3 regions of the Streptomyces sp. WMMB 714 genome follow, and region 1 is predicted to be linked to each of the others. Evidence: riboswitches for the same ligand, from Rfam matches in the RefSeq annotation. Region 1 holds a riboswitch; each other region holds the start of a gene.

What was found. A riboswitch is a leader RNA that binds a small molecule or an ion and turns the genes downstream of it on or off. The one in region 1 is predicted to bind cobalamin.
Region 2: it holds a riboswitch for cobalamin, as region 1 does, so the genes downstream of both, H181DRAFT_RS12040 (cobalamin biosynthesis protein) here and metE (5-methyltetrahydropteroyltriglutamate--homocysteine S-methyltransferase) in region 1, are expected to answer to the same signal.
Region 3: it holds a riboswitch for cobalamin, as region 1 does, so the genes downstream of both, H181DRAFT_RS03630 (ribonucleoside-diphosphate reductase subunit alpha) here and metE (5-methyltetrahydropteroyltriglutamate--homocysteine S-methyltransferase) in region 1, are expected to answer to the same signal.

What each region holds. Positions count from the first base shown of each region.
Region 1 covers NZ_FMHJ01000008.1:227,639-233,303, forward strand. The annotation lists gene H181DRAFT_RS29190 (SIP domain-containing protein) at 1-322, opposite strand, end outside; gene H181DRAFT_RS16880 (DUF2470 domain-containing protein) at 444-1,145, shown strand; cobalamin riboswitch at 1,477-1,697, shown strand; gene metE (5-methyltetrahydropteroyltriglutamate--homocysteine S-methyltransferase) at 1,862-4,180, shown strand; gene H181DRAFT_RS16890 (TetR/AcrR family transcriptional regulator) at 4,426-4,998, opposite strand; gene H181DRAFT_RS16895 (class I SAM-dependent methyltransferase) at 5,046-5,665, shown strand, end outside.
Region 2 covers NZ_FMHJ01000005.1:444,574-450,238, forward strand. The annotation lists gene H181DRAFT_RS12035 (cobyric acid synthase) at 1-1,078, opposite strand, end outside; gene H181DRAFT_RS12040 (cobalamin biosynthesis protein) at 1,075-2,097, opposite strand; cobalamin riboswitch at 2,267-2,461, opposite strand; gene H181DRAFT_RS12045 (hypothetical protein) at 2,599-2,817, opposite strand; gene H181DRAFT_RS12050 (inorganic phosphate transporter) at 2,938-4,242, opposite strand; gene H181DRAFT_RS12055 (class II aldolase/adducin family protein) at 4,479-5,120, shown strand; gene H181DRAFT_RS12060 (alpha/beta hydrolase) at 5,310-5,665, shown strand, end outside.
Region 3 covers NZ_FMHJ01000002.1:201,987-207,651, forward strand. The annotation lists gene mctP (monocarboxylate uptake permease MctP) at 1-1,618, shown strand, start outside; gene H181DRAFT_RS03625 (GNAT family N-acetyltransferase) at 1,697-2,209, shown strand; cobalamin riboswitch at 2,268-2,428, shown strand; gene H181DRAFT_RS03630 (ribonucleoside-diphosphate reductase subunit alpha) at 2,639-5,032, shown strand; gene H181DRAFT_RS03635 (ribonucleotide-diphosphate reductase subunit beta) at 5,029-5,665, shown strand, end outside.

The sequences.
Region 1 (5,665 bases):
GTCCGCACCAGACGATCTCGCTGCCCGGCGCGAGCGATTCGATGAGGTGGAGTCCGGGGGCGTCGGCCAGGCCGTGGTGGTGCACCAGCACCGTGGCTGTGCCGGCCTCCCGGTCGTGGGACTCGGGCGTGTAATGGCGGAAGTCGTTGTCGCCCACGCGGAAAGCGGTGACGTCGCAGGGCGAGACATCCCGGGACCTCAACGAAGGGCTGTGAAAGGCGATGCGCAGCAGCGACGGGGAGGGGCGCTCGACTGCGGTCACCTCCGTGGCGAAGCCGCGGCGCTGCGCGTACTCGGCCAGAACCTTCGGAACTCGCGCCATGAGCCGCCTCCTTGACGTGACCACGGATGCACCGTCGAAATGATGTTAGGTTAGCCTAACCTAAGTAAGCCCACGTCTGAGTGGTCGCCGCTCTCTCCGACCGTGCAATTGGAGAACTTGGATGCGCCCCTTCCGCACCCGCGCCACAGAGCCCACGCCCGCCGAACGCGTTCGATCGATCTTGGCTTCGGCTCATTCGATGACGGTGGTGAGCGACGGATTCCATGCCGAAGTGCACCGCCTCCCCGAGTCGGAGGCGGTCGGCAACATCCACCTTCACGCACCCCCGGAGAGCCCGTCCCCCATGGACGAGATGCGCCTTCCCGTGAAGCTGGAACTGACCGACATCACCCCCACACCGGTGCGCGACCGACTGCGCGCCCGTGTCACCGTGACCGGACTCCTGGCAGCCCAGTTCGACGCCGCAGCCCGGAGCACGTGCATGGAATTCGGCCAAGCGGTCCTCGAAGACTTCCGCGGACGCTCCTACGTGACACTGGGCGCGCTGCAAGAGACACCCCCCGACCCCTTGGCCACCTGCGAAGCCGCCATGCTGATGCACCTCCTGGACGGCCACGGTGACTCCGTTCCCCTGCTGCTGCGCCTCGTGCGACCGCAGCCCGAGCGAGGCATACTCCGCGCCGTCCCCGTCGCGCTCGACCGCTACGGCCTGACACTGCGCCTCGAATATCCGAACGCCCACCGCGACGCCCGGCTGCCGTTCCCGGCCCCCGTAACCGACCCCGACCAGGCCGACTCCCGGATTCGAGCCCTCCTGGACGCCGCCCGCCGCGCCTCCCACACCAACCACCTGCTGGCCTGATCCCCTCTGCGGCCCGGCGCTGTCCGCAGCGCCGGCGCCGGAGCGGTCCGCACCGCACACGCCGCATCCGGAGCCCCACGCACGGGGGCCGCCCCTTGAACCGGCCGGCGGCCTCGCCGACACGAGGCCGCCGGCCCCTGGACGGGAGCCGATGCGCCGGGCCCGCACCGTCTCGCGGTGGAAGGCGACGGTGTGCCGCACCTGCGTCTCCCCGTGCAGCAGTGTGTCCTTGCGCACATGCCGTACCCCGTCGAGGCCCGCGACCGAGCCGGACCGCACCCCGGAACAGGGGCCGCTCGCCCTGCGGTGTTTCGTACTCCGCCCTCCTGGCTAGGCTGACGGTGCAGCTGGTTCGTCCTGCCCGCCAGGCAGGCACGTCGAAAGAGGGAACCCGGTGGGAATCCGGGACTGCCCCGCAGCGGTGAGTGGGAACGACCGCCGTCATACGCACTGGTCTTGTAGGGGGCCGGGAAGCGACGGCCAGTAGGCGTCCGCCTTCGAACGCGGACGGGCCCACGAGTCCGAAGACCTGCCTGCTGCCCGCGCGCGACCGATCGCGTGCGGATGTCCCAGTGACCTCGAGGGCGGGTCGGCGACCACAACATCAGACGGAACGCCGCACACGAGAACGTGTGCCCTGCCGTCCGATGCCGTCGTTCCTTCGCGTGCTCGTCCCGTCACGGGGACTTGTCCGAATCGTTCGCGAAGGAGAGTTCGTGACAGCGAAGTCCGCAGCCGCGGCAGCACGGCCCACCGTGTACGGCTTCCCCCGTCAGGGCCCGAACCGGGAACTGAAGAAGGCCATCGAGGGCTACTGGAAAGGACGCGTCACCGCGGACTCCCTCCGGGAGACCGCAGCAGGCCTGCGCCGCTCCAACTGGAAGCTCCTGGCCGACTCCGGCATCGACGAGGTCCCGACCGGGGACTTCTCCTACTACGACCACGTCCTCGACACGAGTGTCATGGTCGGCGCCGTCCCCGAGCGCCACCGCTCCGCCGTCGCGGCGGACGCCCTCGACGGCTACTTCGCCATGGCGCGCGGCACCCAGGAGGTCGCGCCGCTGGAGATGACCAAGTGGTTCGACACCAACTACCACTACCTCGTACCGGAGTTGGGGCCCGACACCGAGTTCGCCGCCGACAGCTCCAAGCAGGTCGCGGAGCTGAAGGAAGCCCTCGCCCTCGGTCACACCCCGCGGCCCGTCCTGGTCGGCCCTGTCACGTATCTGCTCCTGTCCAAGCCCGCGCCGAGTGTCGCTGACGACTTCGACCCGCTCACACTCCTCGACCGGCTGCTGCCCGTGTACGCGGAGATCCTGGCGGATCTGCGCGCAGCAGGAGCCGAATGGGTGCAGGTCGATGAGCCGGCCCTCGTCGAGGACCGCACGGCCGCCGAACTCAATGCCGCGTCCCGCGCCTACCGGGACCTCGGCGGCCTGGCCGACCGCCCGAAGCTGCTCGTCGCGTCGTACTTCGACCGCCTGGGCGAGGCCCTGCCCGTCCTGGCCAAGGCACCCGTGGACGGTCTCGCGATCGACTTCACCGAGGCCGCCGCCGCGAACCTCGACGACCTGGCGAAAGCCGGCGGGCTCAAGGGCAAGCGCCTGGTCGCGGGCGTCGTCAACGGCCGCAACATCTGGATCAACAACCTCGAGAAGTCCCTCTCCACGCTCGGCACTCTGCTGGGCCTCGCGGACCGGGTCGATGTGGCGGCCTCCTGTTCGCTGCTGCATGTGCCGATCGACACGGGCGCCGAGCGGGACATCGACCGGCAGATCCTCCGTTGGCTGGCCTTCGCCCGGCAGAAGGCGAAGGAGGTGGCGGTCCTCGCCAAGGGCCTGGCCGGCGGTACGGACGCCATCGCCGCGGAGCTGACCGCCAACCGGGCCGACCTGGCCTCCCGCGCCGGCTCGGCCATCACCCACGACCCGGCGGTGCGGGCCAGGGCCGGGGCGATCACCGACGCCGACGGGCGCCGCTCCCAGCCCTACACCGAGCGGGCGAAGGCACAGCGCGAGCACCTGGGTCTTCCGCTGCTGCCGACGACGACCATCGGCTCCTTCCCGCAGACGACCGAACTGCGCACCGCCCGCGCCGACTTGCGGAAGGGAAAGATCGACACCGCGGGCTACGAGGAGCGGATCAAGGACGAGATCCGGCAGGTGCTCTCCTTCCAGGAGAACGCCGGGATCGACGTCCTGGTGCACGGCGAGCCCGAACGCAACGACATGGTGCAGTACTTCGCCGAGCAGCTGACCGGCTACCTCGCCACGCAGCAGGGCTGGGTGCAGTCGTACGGCACCCGCTATGTGCGGCCCCCGATCCTGGCGGGTGACATCTCCCGTCCCGAGCCGATGACGGTGCCGTGGACGACGTACGCCCAGTCGCTCACGAACCGCCCGGTCAAGGGGATGCTGACGGGTCCGGTCACCATGCTGGCCTGGTCGTTCGTCCGTGACGACCAGCCCCTCGGCGACACCGCCAGGCAGGTGGCACTCGCGCTGCGCGACGAGGTCCAGGACCTGGAAGCGGCGGGGACTTCGGTCATCCAGGTCGACGAGCCCGCCCTGCGGGAGACGCTGCCGTTGCGTGCGGCGAACCGCCCGGCGTATCTGGAGTGGGCGACGGAGTCCTTCCGTCTCAGCACGAGCGGGGTGCGTCCGGCGACGCAGATCCACACGCACATGTGCTACGCGGAGTTCGGCGACATCATCCAGGCCATCGACGACATCGACGCCGATGTCATCAGCCTGGAGGCGGCCCGGTCGCACATGCAGGTGGCGCGCGAGCTGGCGGCGCACGGTTATCCGCGCGAAGCCGGCCCCGGCGTCTATGACATCCACTCGCCCCGCGTCCCCAGCACGGACGAGGCAGCAGCGCTGCTGCGCAAGGGACTTGAGGCGATTCCGGCCGAGCGGCTGTGGGTCAACCCCGACTGCGGGCTCAAGACCCGTGGCTGGCCGGAGACCCGGTCCTCGCTGGAAAGCCTCGTCGAAGCCGCAAGGACGGTGAGGGCGGAGCTTCCGGGCTCCTGACGCACCCGGGCCGGGAGGCGCGGCGGCGCCGTCCCTCCCGGCCCCGGTCTTCGACAGCCGGCTCGTGCACCCCCGGTCCAAGGCTCCGGGGGTGCACGGCAGGGCAGGGGGAACCCGATGGGAAAACCGGTGCCGCGGCAGGTGACGCTCGACGGTGAACCGATGGTGGCCCTGACCCACCGCGAGTACGAAGCCCCCACCTCACGCGCGCAGCTGCCTCGCCCGGCCTGGACAGGTCCGCTGCTTCACCGGTTCGTGCGGTCGGTGATGTGCTCGAACAGCCCTGCATGGATACGTGTGCTTACGCCCTTGGCCCACGGCTCATCCACCTCGTCGACATCGAGGGCAGCCGCATTGTTGAGAAGCATGCCGAAGGCAAGGAACGACTTCACCGTCACCGGGTCGAGACCAGCGGTACCGGCAACGGTGTCCCACATGTGGGCGACTCGTGTCCGCACCAGATCACGGACCTCGCCGTCACCGCAGGCGGCGAACCCTTGCAGCTGCAGCAAGAGGCTGGTGCGATCGGCCAGCGACTCGTAGTACTGAGCTCCCATCAGCTCCAGCGCGCTGAGACCTCCGGTGCCCTCGGCGGCTTGGGCCATGCCGTCGCTGAACCGGTCGAAGGCCGCGCCGACCAGCTCCAGGAACAGCGCCTTCTTGGTCCCGAACATCCGGAACACGTAGGCCTGCGTGATGCCCGCCTCCCGCGCGATCGCCTCGATCGATGCACCGTGAAGTCCGTGATCCGCGAACTCGCCGGCGGCGATCCCCAGCACCTGGGATCGCCGTTCGGGTCCACTCATACGCGCAGCCATGGCGGTTAAGTTACTCCTTACTAACTACTGACTTGTATTGTGGCGCAGTGGGCGATGACACCTGGGCCGGTCTGGCCGACCAGTTTGCGGACGGGGCTTACGCCTCGGTGAAGGGGCGCGTGCGCACCTACGTGATGCACCAACAGCTGATGGAGCACTTGCCGCCGCCCCCGGCACCTGTGCTCGACGTCGGCGGCGGCGCGGGCCATCAGTCGTTTCCGCTGGCCCGAGCCGGTTACGACGTGACGTTGCTCGACCCGTCGCCCGCGATGCTGGACAAGGCCCGGCAGCGGCTCGCGCGGATGCCAGGTGAGACCCGGCGACGGGTAACGCTCCTGGAGGCCGACGGCGAGCACGCCGACGCGGCAGTGGACGAACGACGCTTCGCCGCGGTGTTGTGCCACGGCGTGCTCGGGTACCAGGAGCGGCCCGAGCCGATCGTCACCCAGCTGTGCCGATGCGCCGCTGAGGGTGGCCTCGTCTCGATCATGACCGGCAACGCCAAGGCGATGGCGGTCCGCCCGGCCCTGGAACAGCGGTGGGACGACGCTCTGGCATCTTTCGACGCCCGGGCCGAGGTCGGAGTGCTGGGGGTGCCGACCCGAGCTGACACGGTCGAGGAACTCTCCCGACTCGTACGGAGCCGCGGCGTGGAGCCACTGCGCTG
Region 2 (5,665 bases), on a different contig from region 1:
CGCCGCAGACGCCCAGCACCGGACGCCGCTCCGCCGCCCTGCGCAGCAGCGCGTCCGCCAGCCCGCGCGAGCGCAGCCACTCCAGTGCACGCACCGTCCCGCGGGTCCCGGGGAGCACCACCAGGTCCGCGTCGGCGAGCTCCTCCGGGCGGTCCGTGAAGCGGACGACCACGCCCGGTTCGGCGGCCAGCGCGTCGACGTCCGTGAAGTTCGACATCAGCGGAAGTGGTACGACCGCGACGCGCAGCAGGTCCGTTCCGTACGGCCCCTCCGCGGCCGACTCCCGTACGGCGCCTCGCAGGGAGACGCGCAGCCCGTCCTCCTCGTCGATGCCCAGACCGTGCCGCCAGGGCAGGACCCCCAGCACGGACCGTCCCGTCAGTCCGCGCAGCATCTCCAACCCGGGCTCCAGCAGCGACACATCGCCGCGGAACTTGTTCACCACGTAGCCCGCGAGGAGCGCCTGGTCCTCCGCGGCGAGCAGCGCCGTCGTACCGAAGAACGAGGCGAAGACGCCGCCGCGGTCGATGTCGCCGACCACGACGACAGGCAGACCCGCGCTGCGCGCCAGCCCCATGTTGACGATGTCGGTGCGTCTGAGGTTGATCTCCGCCGGGCTTCCCGCGCCTTCGCAGATGACGGCGTCGTGCGTGCGCCGCAGCTCCTCCAGGCAGCCGGTGACGGTTCCCAGCAGCTTCTCCTGCCGGTCCGAGTGGTAGCCGCGCGCGCTGAGTTCGCCGACCGCCTTGCCCAGCAGCACCACCTGGCTGCTGCGGTCGCCGCCCGGCTTGAGCAGCACCGGGTTCATCAGGGCCGTCGGCTCGGTGCGCGCCGCGGCGGCCTGCATGGCCTGCGCCCGCCCGATCTCCGCGCCCTCCCGCGTCACGTACGAGTTGAGCGACATGTTCTGGGCCTTGAACGGCGCGACCTTCAGCCCCTTGCGCGCCAGCCAGCGGCAGATGCCCGCCGTGACCACGCTCTTGCCCGCGTCGGACGTCGTGCCGGCGACGAGCAGTCCGCCGCCCCGTGCGGCGGCACCGGGGCCCGGTCCGCCGCGCTCTTCCTGCCCGCCCGTCACGCCGCGGTACCTCCCGTTCCCGTACGGCTTCCGCCACGCGAGCGGACCCGGGCGGCGGCGAGCCGTCCCGCCACGCCCGCCGCCGTGGTGAGCGCCAGCGAGAGGAGCCCCACGCGCCGCGAGAGGCGCACGGCGCGTGCGATGTCGCCCGGACGCACGGCCCTGCCGGGGGAGTTGAGCACCGGCCTGTGCTCCGTGCGCCCGCCGTAGCTCAGCGTCCCGCCGAGCCGGACTCCCAGCGCACCCGCGAACGCGGCTTCCACCGGGCCCGCGTTGGGGCTGGGATGCCGGTGCGCGTCGCCGCGCCACGCCCGCAGGGCGCCGCGCGGGCAGGGGCCGGCGAGCGCGGCGAGCGCCGACGTCAGACGTGCGCCGGGCCAGCCCGCCGCGTCGTCCAGCCTCGCGGCGGCCCAGCCGAACTTCCGGTGACGCGGGGAGAGATGACCCACCATCGCGTCGAGCGTGTTGACCGCCCGGAACGCCGTCATACCGGGGACGCCGGCCAGCGCTCCCCACACCAGGGCACCCACGACGGCGTCCGACGTGTTCTCCGCCACCGACTCGACGGCGGCGCGGGCGATGCCCTCCGCGTCCAGCGACTGCGGGTCGCGGCCGCACAGTTGAGGCAGCAGCACGCGCGCGCGGTCCACGTCCCCCGCTTCCAGGGCGGCCTGGACGGAACACGCCGCCGTGCACAGTCCGCTGCCGCCGAGGACGGTCCACGTCGCCGCCGCATGAGCCGGGATGCCCGCGAGCGCGTGCGCCGCGACGCCGGACGCTGCCGGACCCCTGCGGCGCAGGGCGCGGGTGAGGAGCGCGGCCGCCGCGGCCGGGCCGCCCGCGCACAGTGCGGTGTGGAGGGCTCCCGCCGCGCGGGAGTCGCGCCACAGGACGCGCTCGGCCGCGGCGGCGGCCCGTCCGAAGACGGCGACGGGATGCCCGGTGCGGGGGTCGCCCAGGAGCACGTCCCCCAGGTAGCCGAGGGCGGCGCCCCAGGCGTACGCGCGATGAACTCGCATGGCTCAGCGCGCCGTCGGGCTCCGGCGGACGGGACGGGCCCCCAGCGGAGGGCTGCCGGCACGAGGCAGGCGCGGGCGGGGGAGTCCCGCCGGGACGGCGGATGCGACTGCGGGACGGGGTGCGGCCGGGAAGCCACGCATGGCGGTGTCCTCACTCAGGGTCCTCGCCCTGGCTCGACGTACCGGCGGCGAGAGTCTCCTGGCTCCCGGATCGCAGCGTCCCCCGGCCTTCCGGCCCCTTGACGCTCGTGGGCCGTGACCTTCGCTTGGGGTTCGCTCCCCGGTGACAGTGGCGGGACCGCGCCGGATTCTCACCGGCTTCCTCTCCAGCCGCCGTTGGGCAACCGGAAGTCCACCATGTACGGGATGGGCCGTCAACTCGCCGCTGACCTGCGGCGGAAGAGTGTGAGCAGACGCACGGCGAGGGGTACGGGCTGCCCGCCCGTACCCCTCGCCCGATGCTGCCCGCCGTGCCCGGAAGTCCGGCCGGCGGGCGCTACTTCACGGTGCGGTGATGATGTAGATGCCGTACGCCACCGCCGCGGCGCACAGCGCGTAGCAGGCGTACGCGCCGGTGCGCGCGAGGGTCGCCGTGCCGCCGCCCTGCGCCTTGCCCGCGGAGCCGTTCACGATGCCGAGCGTGAAGAGCCCCACCAGGCCGACAGTGGCCACGAGGCTGACGCCGAATACCTCGCCCAGTGCTGCCCAGTCGATGTCCATAGCGTTTCCCTGTCTCAGGTCCGGCAGAGGTCCGGCTGACGCCGCTCTGCTGTGCGGTCGGGGTCGGGGTGTCTCGAGTCGGTGCTGTGGTGCGAGCGTCCCGTCCGGCGGGCCGGCTCGCTAGCCGAGCGTGGAGCCCGCCCGGGGGCGTTCCTTCTCGGCTTCGGCGGCGGACCCGGCAGCCGGCGTGCCCTGCGGCGGCAGGGACATCTCCGGCAGCGAGGCGTCGCTTCCCGCCTTCACGGTGGGCGGCGGTGCGACGGCCTGGAGCGCGGTCGTGACGACGCCCGCGGCGTCCTCCTCCGCGGTCTCGCCCGGGACCGCCGTGTCGTTGACGTTGGTGTGGTCGACGGGCTGGCGCCGCGAGAGCAGCCAGATGCCGCCGCTGACGACCACCGCGAGCACGGCGACCGTGGTGACGCCCCAGGTGCCCTGCCCCGCGAGAAGGGCCGCACCCGCGGCGACGAGCCCCGCGGCCGGGAGCGTCAGGCCCCAGCCCATGACCATGCGGGCCGCCGTCGACCAGCGCACGACGCCGCCCTTGCGGCCGACCCCCGAGCCCATGATGGCGCCCGAGCAGACGTGCGTGGTGGAGAGCGAGAAGCCGATGTGCGAGGAGGCCAGGATCGTCACGGCGGCGCTGGTCTGCGCGGCGAAGCCCTGAGGCGGCTTGATGTCGGTCAGGCCGCTGCCCATGGTGCGGATGATCCGCCATCCGCCCAGGTACGTGCCCAGTGCGATGGCCACACCGGCGGAGACGATGACCCAGGTCGGGGGGTCGGCCTGCGGCGCCAGCGCGCCGCCGGTGATCAGCGCCAGGGTGATGACGCCCATCGTCTTCTGCGCGTCGTTGGTGCCGTGCGCGAGGGAGACCAGCGCGGCCGAGGTGATCTGCCCGGCCCGGTAGCCCTTCGCGGTCTGCTGCTCGTCGGCGTTCCGTGCCGCCCGGTAGGTCAGACGCGTCGCGAACAGCGCGGCGAGCCCGGCGACGAGCGGGGCGGCGAGGGCGGGGATGAGCACCTTCATCACCACGGTGCCGCCGTTGACGGCGCCGATCCCCACGGACGCGACGGTGGCGCCGAGGAGGCCGCCCATCAGCGCGTGGGAAGAGCTTGAGGGAAGCCCCGCGAGCCATGTCAGGAGGTTCCAGATGATCGCGCCGACCAGGCCGGCGAAGATCACTTCAGGCTGGATACCGGAGCCTTCGTCGATGATTCCCGAAGAGATGGTCTTGGCGACCTCGACGGAAAGGAACGCGCCGATCAGGTTGAGGGCCGCCGACATCGCCACCGCGGTCTTGGGCTTCAGCGCCCCGGTGGAGATGGTGGTGGCCATGGCGTTGGCCGTGTCGTGGAAGCCGTTCGTAAAGTCGAACACCAAGGCCGTGACGATCACGATCCCGATGAGAAGCGTGATGTGTTCCATTCACCCAGGCACAATCAGTCGAAGGTTAATGACTCGTTGAACGTAGGGACGGTGGGTGAACGGAAGATGAACTACGGCGGGCAGCGGGGTGTCGCTCCCCGCCGTACGTTGTGAGCGGTGCCACAACCGGTCCCGCCACCACCGTCCGTCCCGCGTGCCACGCTTCCCCGGGCCCGTCGCCGGGGCCCTCTCCGACCGCCCCGAGCGGGGCTCCGCACCCTCCCGGAGGTCCTCAAGTGCTCAGCGCCTGGAACGAGTTGGTGACCGTCGCCCGCCGTACGGCTGCGGAGGGCCTCGTGGTGGGCACCTCGGGGAACGTGTCCGTACGCGTGGGGGAGAACGTCCTCGTCACGCCGAGCGGCGTCCCCTACGACCGGCTCGGTCCCGGCGACCTGTGCGCAGTGGACCTCGACGGGCGGCGCACCGCCGGCAGTCTGGAGCCCACCAGCGAACTCCCCATGCACCTGGCCGTGTACAGGCGCACCGGGGCACGGGCCGTCGTCCACACCCACGCCGTACACGCGACCGCGGTCTCCACGCTCGTCACCGAACTCCCCGCCGTGCACTACATGACGGCCGCGCTGGGCGGCCCCGTACGCGTCGCCCCGTACGCCACCTACGGGAGCGACGAGCTGGCCGCCCGCATGCTCGAGGCTCTCGACGGGCGCAGCGCCTGCCTGCTGCAGAACCACGGCACCATCGCCTACGGAGCCGACCTCGACCAGGCGTACGACAGGACGGCGCAGCTCGAGTGGATGTGCCGCCTGTGGCTGACGGCCTCCTCCGTGCCGGGACGTACCCCGTCGCTGCTGCCGGACGAGGAACTCCGGCGCGTGGCCGAGAAGTTCAGCGGGTACGGCCAGACGCCGGCCGGGTGAAGGCGACGGCCGCCGGGCGTGCTTCCGGGCTCCGCGGCCCCCTCTCCGCCCCTCCCCGCCGTTGGACCCGCCCGGCTCCGTTCCGCCCGGAAATCCGCCGCCGCAGGGTTCCCGGACGCCTTCCGTCGCGGTCACCCGGGCGACGCCGCCCGCTGGCCGTAGGCGCCCCGGAGACGCGACACTGGCTGGATGCGCATGCGTACGGCGGCGGTGGCCGCCACCTCCGCGCTCGGCGCCGCCGCGGCCGCCGTGGCCGCGGGCCGGTACGCGGCCGGGGCCGCTCTCCGGCCGGCGCGCTCCGCACCGGCCGCGGGACGGGGGCACCTGCCCGCGGGCTTCGGCGGGCCCTCCCTCACGGTGCACGAGGTGGGCACCGGCCACATCGCGCTGACCCGCTCCCTGACGACCCTGCTCCCGGGCACGTACGGCCTGGTCGGGCGCGGCTGCCACGCCGTCGTCGGCCCCGTGCTGAGCGGCGGGCAGCAGGCCGGCGCCGCCGCCGACACCGTCGTACGCCGCCTGGAGCGGATCACCTACGGCGAGCT
Region 3 (5,665 bases), on a different contig from region 1:
GAGCGGAGTGAACGTCACCGCACTGGTGGTCTTCGTCTTCTTCTTCGTCCTCGTCACCGCCATGGGCTTTCTCGCGGCCCGCTGGCGCAAGGCGGAGAACAGCAACAGCCTCGACGAATGGGGCCTGGGCGGCCGGAGCTTCGGCACCTGGGTCACGTGGTTCCTGCTCGGCGGCGACCTCTACACGGCGTACACGTTCGTGGCGGTTCCGGCAGCCATCTACGCGGCGGGGGCGGCCGGCTTCTTCGCCGTCCCGTACACGATCCTCGTCTACCCCCTGATCTTCACGTTCCTGCCGCGGCTCTGGTCGGTCTCGCACCGCCACGGCTACGTGACGACCTCCGACTTCGTGCGCGGACGGTTCGGCTCCAAGGGGCTCTCGCTCGCCGTCGCGGTCACCGGCATCCTCGCCACGATGCCGTACATCGCGCTGCAACTGGTGGGCATCCAGGCCGTCCTGGACGTGATGGGCGTCGGCGGCAGCGAGTCGACGCACTGGTTCCTCAAGGACCTGCCGCTGCTGATCGCCTTCGGCGTGCTGGCGGCCTACACCTACTCATCGGGGCTGCGCGCTCCCGCGCTGATCGCGTTCGTCAAGGACACGCTCATCTACATCGTCATCGCGGTGGCGATCATCTACATCCCCATCAAGCTCGGGGGCTTCGACGACATCTTCGCCAAGGCCGGCGAGGCGCTGTCGCAGACCAACCCGGCGACAGGCAAGCCGAAGGGCGAACTGTTCAGCGGCCCCAACAACCAGTGGGCCTACGCCACCCTGGCGTTCGGCTCCGCGCTGGCGCTGTTCATGTATCCCCACTCGATCACGGCGACGCTCTCCAGCGGCAGCCGCAACGTGATCCGCAGGAACACCACGATCCTGCCGCTGTACTCGCTGATGCTCGGCCTGCTGGCGCTGCTCGGATTCATGGCGATCGCCGCCGGGATCAAGCTGAAGAACGGGCAGCTCGCTATCCCCCAGCTCTTCGAGAACATGTTCCCGGACTGGTTCGCGGGGGTCGCCTTCGCGGCCATCGGCATCGGCGCGCTCGTACCGGCGGCGATCATGTCCATCGCGGCGGCGAACCTCTTCACCCGGAACATCTACAAGGACTTCATCAGGCCCGACGCGACACCCGCGCAGGAGACGTCCGTCTCGAAGGTGGTCTCGCTCCTGGTGAAGGTCGGTGCGCTGGTCTTCGTCCTGGGCATGGACAAGACGGTGGCGATCAACTTCCAGCTTCTCGGGGGCATCTGGATACTCCAGACGTTCCCCGCGCTGGTGGGCGGTCTCTTCACCCGCTGGTTCCACCGCTGGGCTCTGCTCGCCGGCTGGGCCGTCGGCATGATCTACGGAACGGTGACGGCGTACAACGTCTCGTCCCCCGTCCAGAAGCACTTCGGCGGCTCCAACGAGATCATCCCGGGCATCGGGCAGATGGGCTACATCGGCCTGACCGCCTTCGTGCTGAACGCGGTGGTGACCGTCGTCCTGACCCTCGTGCTGCGGGCGGCGAAGGCGCCCGACGGCGTCGACGAGACGCAGCCCTCCGACTACACGGCGGACGCCGGAGACCCGGGCGTCAAGGAGGAGTTGCCCGCCCCGACGGCGGCGCCCTGAGCCTCCGGGCACCGCTGACCACGTCGGGACAGCAGCCCGCCGGCGGCAATCGCCGGCGGGCTGCGGCATGCTCGTCACATGGACATCACGATCAGAGCCGTACTCGACCACGAGGTGGAAGAGGTCGGTGAACTCACAGCGCAGGCGTATCTCCGGGACGACCTGCTCGATTCCGGCGAGACGGACGCGTACCTGTCCGTCCTGCGCGACGTCCGGCACCGCTCCGCCCACGCGGAGGTCCTGGTAGCCGTCGACGGCGGCTCCGGAGCGCTGCTGGGCACCGTGACCTACGCGGGCCACGGCGGCGAGTACGCGGAGATCGCGCGGCCGGGAGAGGGCGAGTTCCGGATGCTGGCCGTACGCCCCGAGGGCCGCAACCGCGGCATCGGCGAGGCCATGGTGCGGGGCTGCGTCGACAGGGCGCGCGCCGGCCGCCTGGAACGCCTCGTCCTCTCCAGCCACCCGGCGATGCACGCAGCGCACCGTCTCTACGGGCGGCTGGGGTTCGTCCGCACTCCCGAGAGGGACTGGGAACCGCATCCGGAGCTGTACCCCGGTCTGCGCCTGATCACGTTCGCCCTGGACCTGTGAGGCGAGACCGAACCTCAGACCAACCCCCTGTCGGGTACTAGATATAGGGCCTGCTCGCGAAGCGCGCCACAACATGTATGCTCGTCCCCGCTGCCGCACAGGGGAATCCGGTGCAAGTCCGGAACTGTCCCGCAACGGTGTGCGATGTGCTGCCCCTGCCCTCGGGCTGTCGGGCAGCACTCGCGAGTCCGAATGCCTGTCCGGCTGCTTCGAAGACGTCCGGGTCCCGAGGGATGGGCCGGTGGACGCTGCGTGGCGCGCCCTCAGCCGACGGCGTGACGCCCGCACGCGCCTGCCGCGCACCTCCCTCGAGATCCTCGTCGTACCACCGAGCGAGGGAGAGCCCGTCCCGTGACCATCGCACCCGCCGGCCCGGACACCTCGGCCGGCACCGCCGGTCCCGAACGTCCGCACACACCGGAAACCGCGCTGTTGCGCACCCTCACCCACCTCACCGCGGATCTGCCCGGCACGGACCCGGAGCGGATCGCCTCCGCCGCGCTGCGGGGACGCCAGAAGGGCGGCAGCCAGGCCGAGTTGCGCGGGCTGGCGATGGAGGAGGCCGCGGGCCTCATCGGCGAGGAACCCGCGTACTCGCGGCTCGCCTCCCGGCTGCTGACCCTGGCCGTGCGGGAGGAGGCCGCGTCGCAGGGCTGCGTGTCCTTCTCCGCGTCCGTCGCCACCGGCCACCGGGAGGGCCTGATCGCCGACCGCACGGCCGCGTTCGTACGGGCCCACGCCGACCGGCTGGACACGCTGGCCGAACGGGCCGCGGCGGACGGCGCGGACGACCGGTTCGGTTACTTCGGCCTGCGAACGGTGTACTCGCGCTACCTGCTGCGCCACCCCACGAACCGTCAAGTGATCGAGACGGCCCAGCACTTCTTCCTGCGCGTGGCGTGCGGACTGGCCGCCGACGAGTCGGAGGAGGCCGTCGACGAGGTGGCGGAGCTGTATCGGCTGACCAGTTCGCTGGCCTACCTCCCCTCCTCCCCCACGCTCTTCAACTCGGGCACCAGGCACGCCCAGATGTCGTCCTGCTACCTGCTGGACTCGCCGCTGGACGAGCTCGACTCGATCTACCAGCGCTATCAGGAGGTGGCCCGCCTCTCGAAGCACGCCGGGGGCATCGGCCTCTCCTACTCCCGTATCCGCGCACGCGGTTCGCTCATCCGGGGGACGAACGGGCACTCCGGCGGCATCGTCCCCTTCCTGCGGACCCTCGACGCCTCCGTCGCCGCCGTCAACCAGGGCGGCCGGCGCAAGGGCGCCGCCTGCGTCTACCTCGAGACCTGGCACGCCGACATCGAGGAGTTCCTCGAACTGCGCGACAACACCGGCGAGGAAGCCCGCCGCACCCACAACCTCAACCTCGCCCACTGGATCCCCGACGAGTTCATGCGGCGGGTCGAGGCGGACGGTCAGTGGTCGCTCTTCTCCCCCTCGGAGACGCCCGAACTCGTGGACCTGTGGGGCGAGGAGTTCGAGGCCGCGTACCGGAAGGCGGAGGCGGAGGAGCGCTTCGTGCGGCAGGTGCCCGCCCGGCAGCTGTACGCGCGGATGATGCGCACCCTCGCGCAGACCGGCAACGGCTGGATGACGTTCAAGGACACCGCGAACCGGACCGCGAACCAGACGGCCGAGCCGGGCGGCATCGTCCACTCCTCGAACCTCTGCACCGAGATCCTGGAGGTCACCGACGACTCCGAGACGGCCGTGTGCAACCTGGGTTCCGTCAACCTCGCCGCGCACCTCACCCCCGGGGGCGCGGACGGTGGGACCGCCTGGACGGTGGACTGGGAGCGCCTGGACGCCACCGTCCGCACGGCCGTGACCTTCCTCGACCGCGTTGTCGACATCAACTTCTATCCGACCGAACAGGCCGGCCGCTCCAACTCCCGCTGGCGTCCCGTCGGTCTGGGCCTGATGGGGCTCCAGGACGTCTTCTTCCGCATGCGGCTGCCGTTCGACTCCGACGAGGCCCGCGCGCTCTCGGCCCGCATCTCCGAGCGGATCATGCTCACGGCGTACGAGACCAGCGCGGGGCTCGCCGAACGTCACGGCCCGCACCCTGCCTGGACCCGGACCCGCACCGCTCGCGGCGTGCTGCATCCCGATCACTACCCGGAGGCGCAGAAGGGGTCCGCGTGGCCGGAGCGCTGGACCGCGCTGCGCGCCCGTATCGCGAGGACGGGGATGCGCAACTCCCTGCTGCTGGCCGTCGCCCCCACGGCCACCATCGCGGCGATCGCCGGCGTGTACGAGTGCATCGAGCCGCAGGTCTCCAACCTCTTCAAACGGGAGACGCTCAGCGGTGAGTTCCTGCAGGTGAACGCCTATCTCGTGGAGGAGCTGAAGCGGCTCGGCCTGTGGGACGAGCGTGCCCGCGAGGCGCTGCGCGAATCGAACGGCTCCGTGCAGGACATGCGGCAACTGCCCGACGAGGTCCGCTCGCTGTACCGGACGGCGTGGGAGCTGCCCCAGCGCGCCCTCATCGACATGGCCGCCGCCCGCACCCCGTACATCGACCAGGGCCAGTCGCTGAACCTCTTCATGGCGGCGCCCACGATCAACAAGCTCAGCTCGATGTACGCCTACGCCTGGAAGCGCGGCATCAAGACCACGTACTACCTGCGGTCCCGTCCGGCGACGCGCATCGCCCGCGCCGCCGGCTCGTCGGCCGACTCCCGGCTCCCCGTGCCGCGGACGGAGCCGGCCGTGCCGGACACGGCGGAGACCGGCGCCGCCGGCCCCGCCACGGCGACGGACGAAGCCGCCGCCTGCTCCCTCGAGAACCCCGAGACCTGTGAGGCCTGCCAGTGACCACCGACACCGCGAACGCGTCCGCCCCCGGCACCCGGCACGCGAACCTGCTCGACCCCGGGTTCGAACTGACGCTGCGCCCCATGCGCTACCCGCTCTTCTACGACCGCTACCGCGACGCCATCAAGAACACCTGGACCGTGGAGGAAGTGGATCTCCACTCGGACGTCGCCGACCTCGCCAAGCTGTCCCCCGGCGAGCAGCACATGATCAGCCGGCTCGTCGCGTTCTTCGCCACGGGTGACTCGATCGTGGCCAACAACCTCGTGCTCTCCCTGTACAAGCACATCAACTCCCCCGAGGCGCGGCTGTACCTCTCGCGGCAGCTGTTCGAGGAGGCGGTGCACGTCCAGTTCTATCTGACGCTGCTGGACACGTACTTGCCCGACGTCGACGAGCGGGCGGAAGCCTTCGCGGCGGTGGAGAACATCCCGTCCATCAGGGAGAAGGCGCAGTTCTGCTTCCGCTGGATGGCGGCGATGGAAGGCGGTGAGGGCGCGGAGCGCATCGACGAGCTGCGGAGCAGGTCCGACCGCAGGAAGTTCCTGCTGAACCTGATCTGCTTCGCCGCCTGCATCGAAGGGCTGTTCTTCTACGGCGCGTTCGCCTACGTCTACTGGTTCCGCTCGCGGG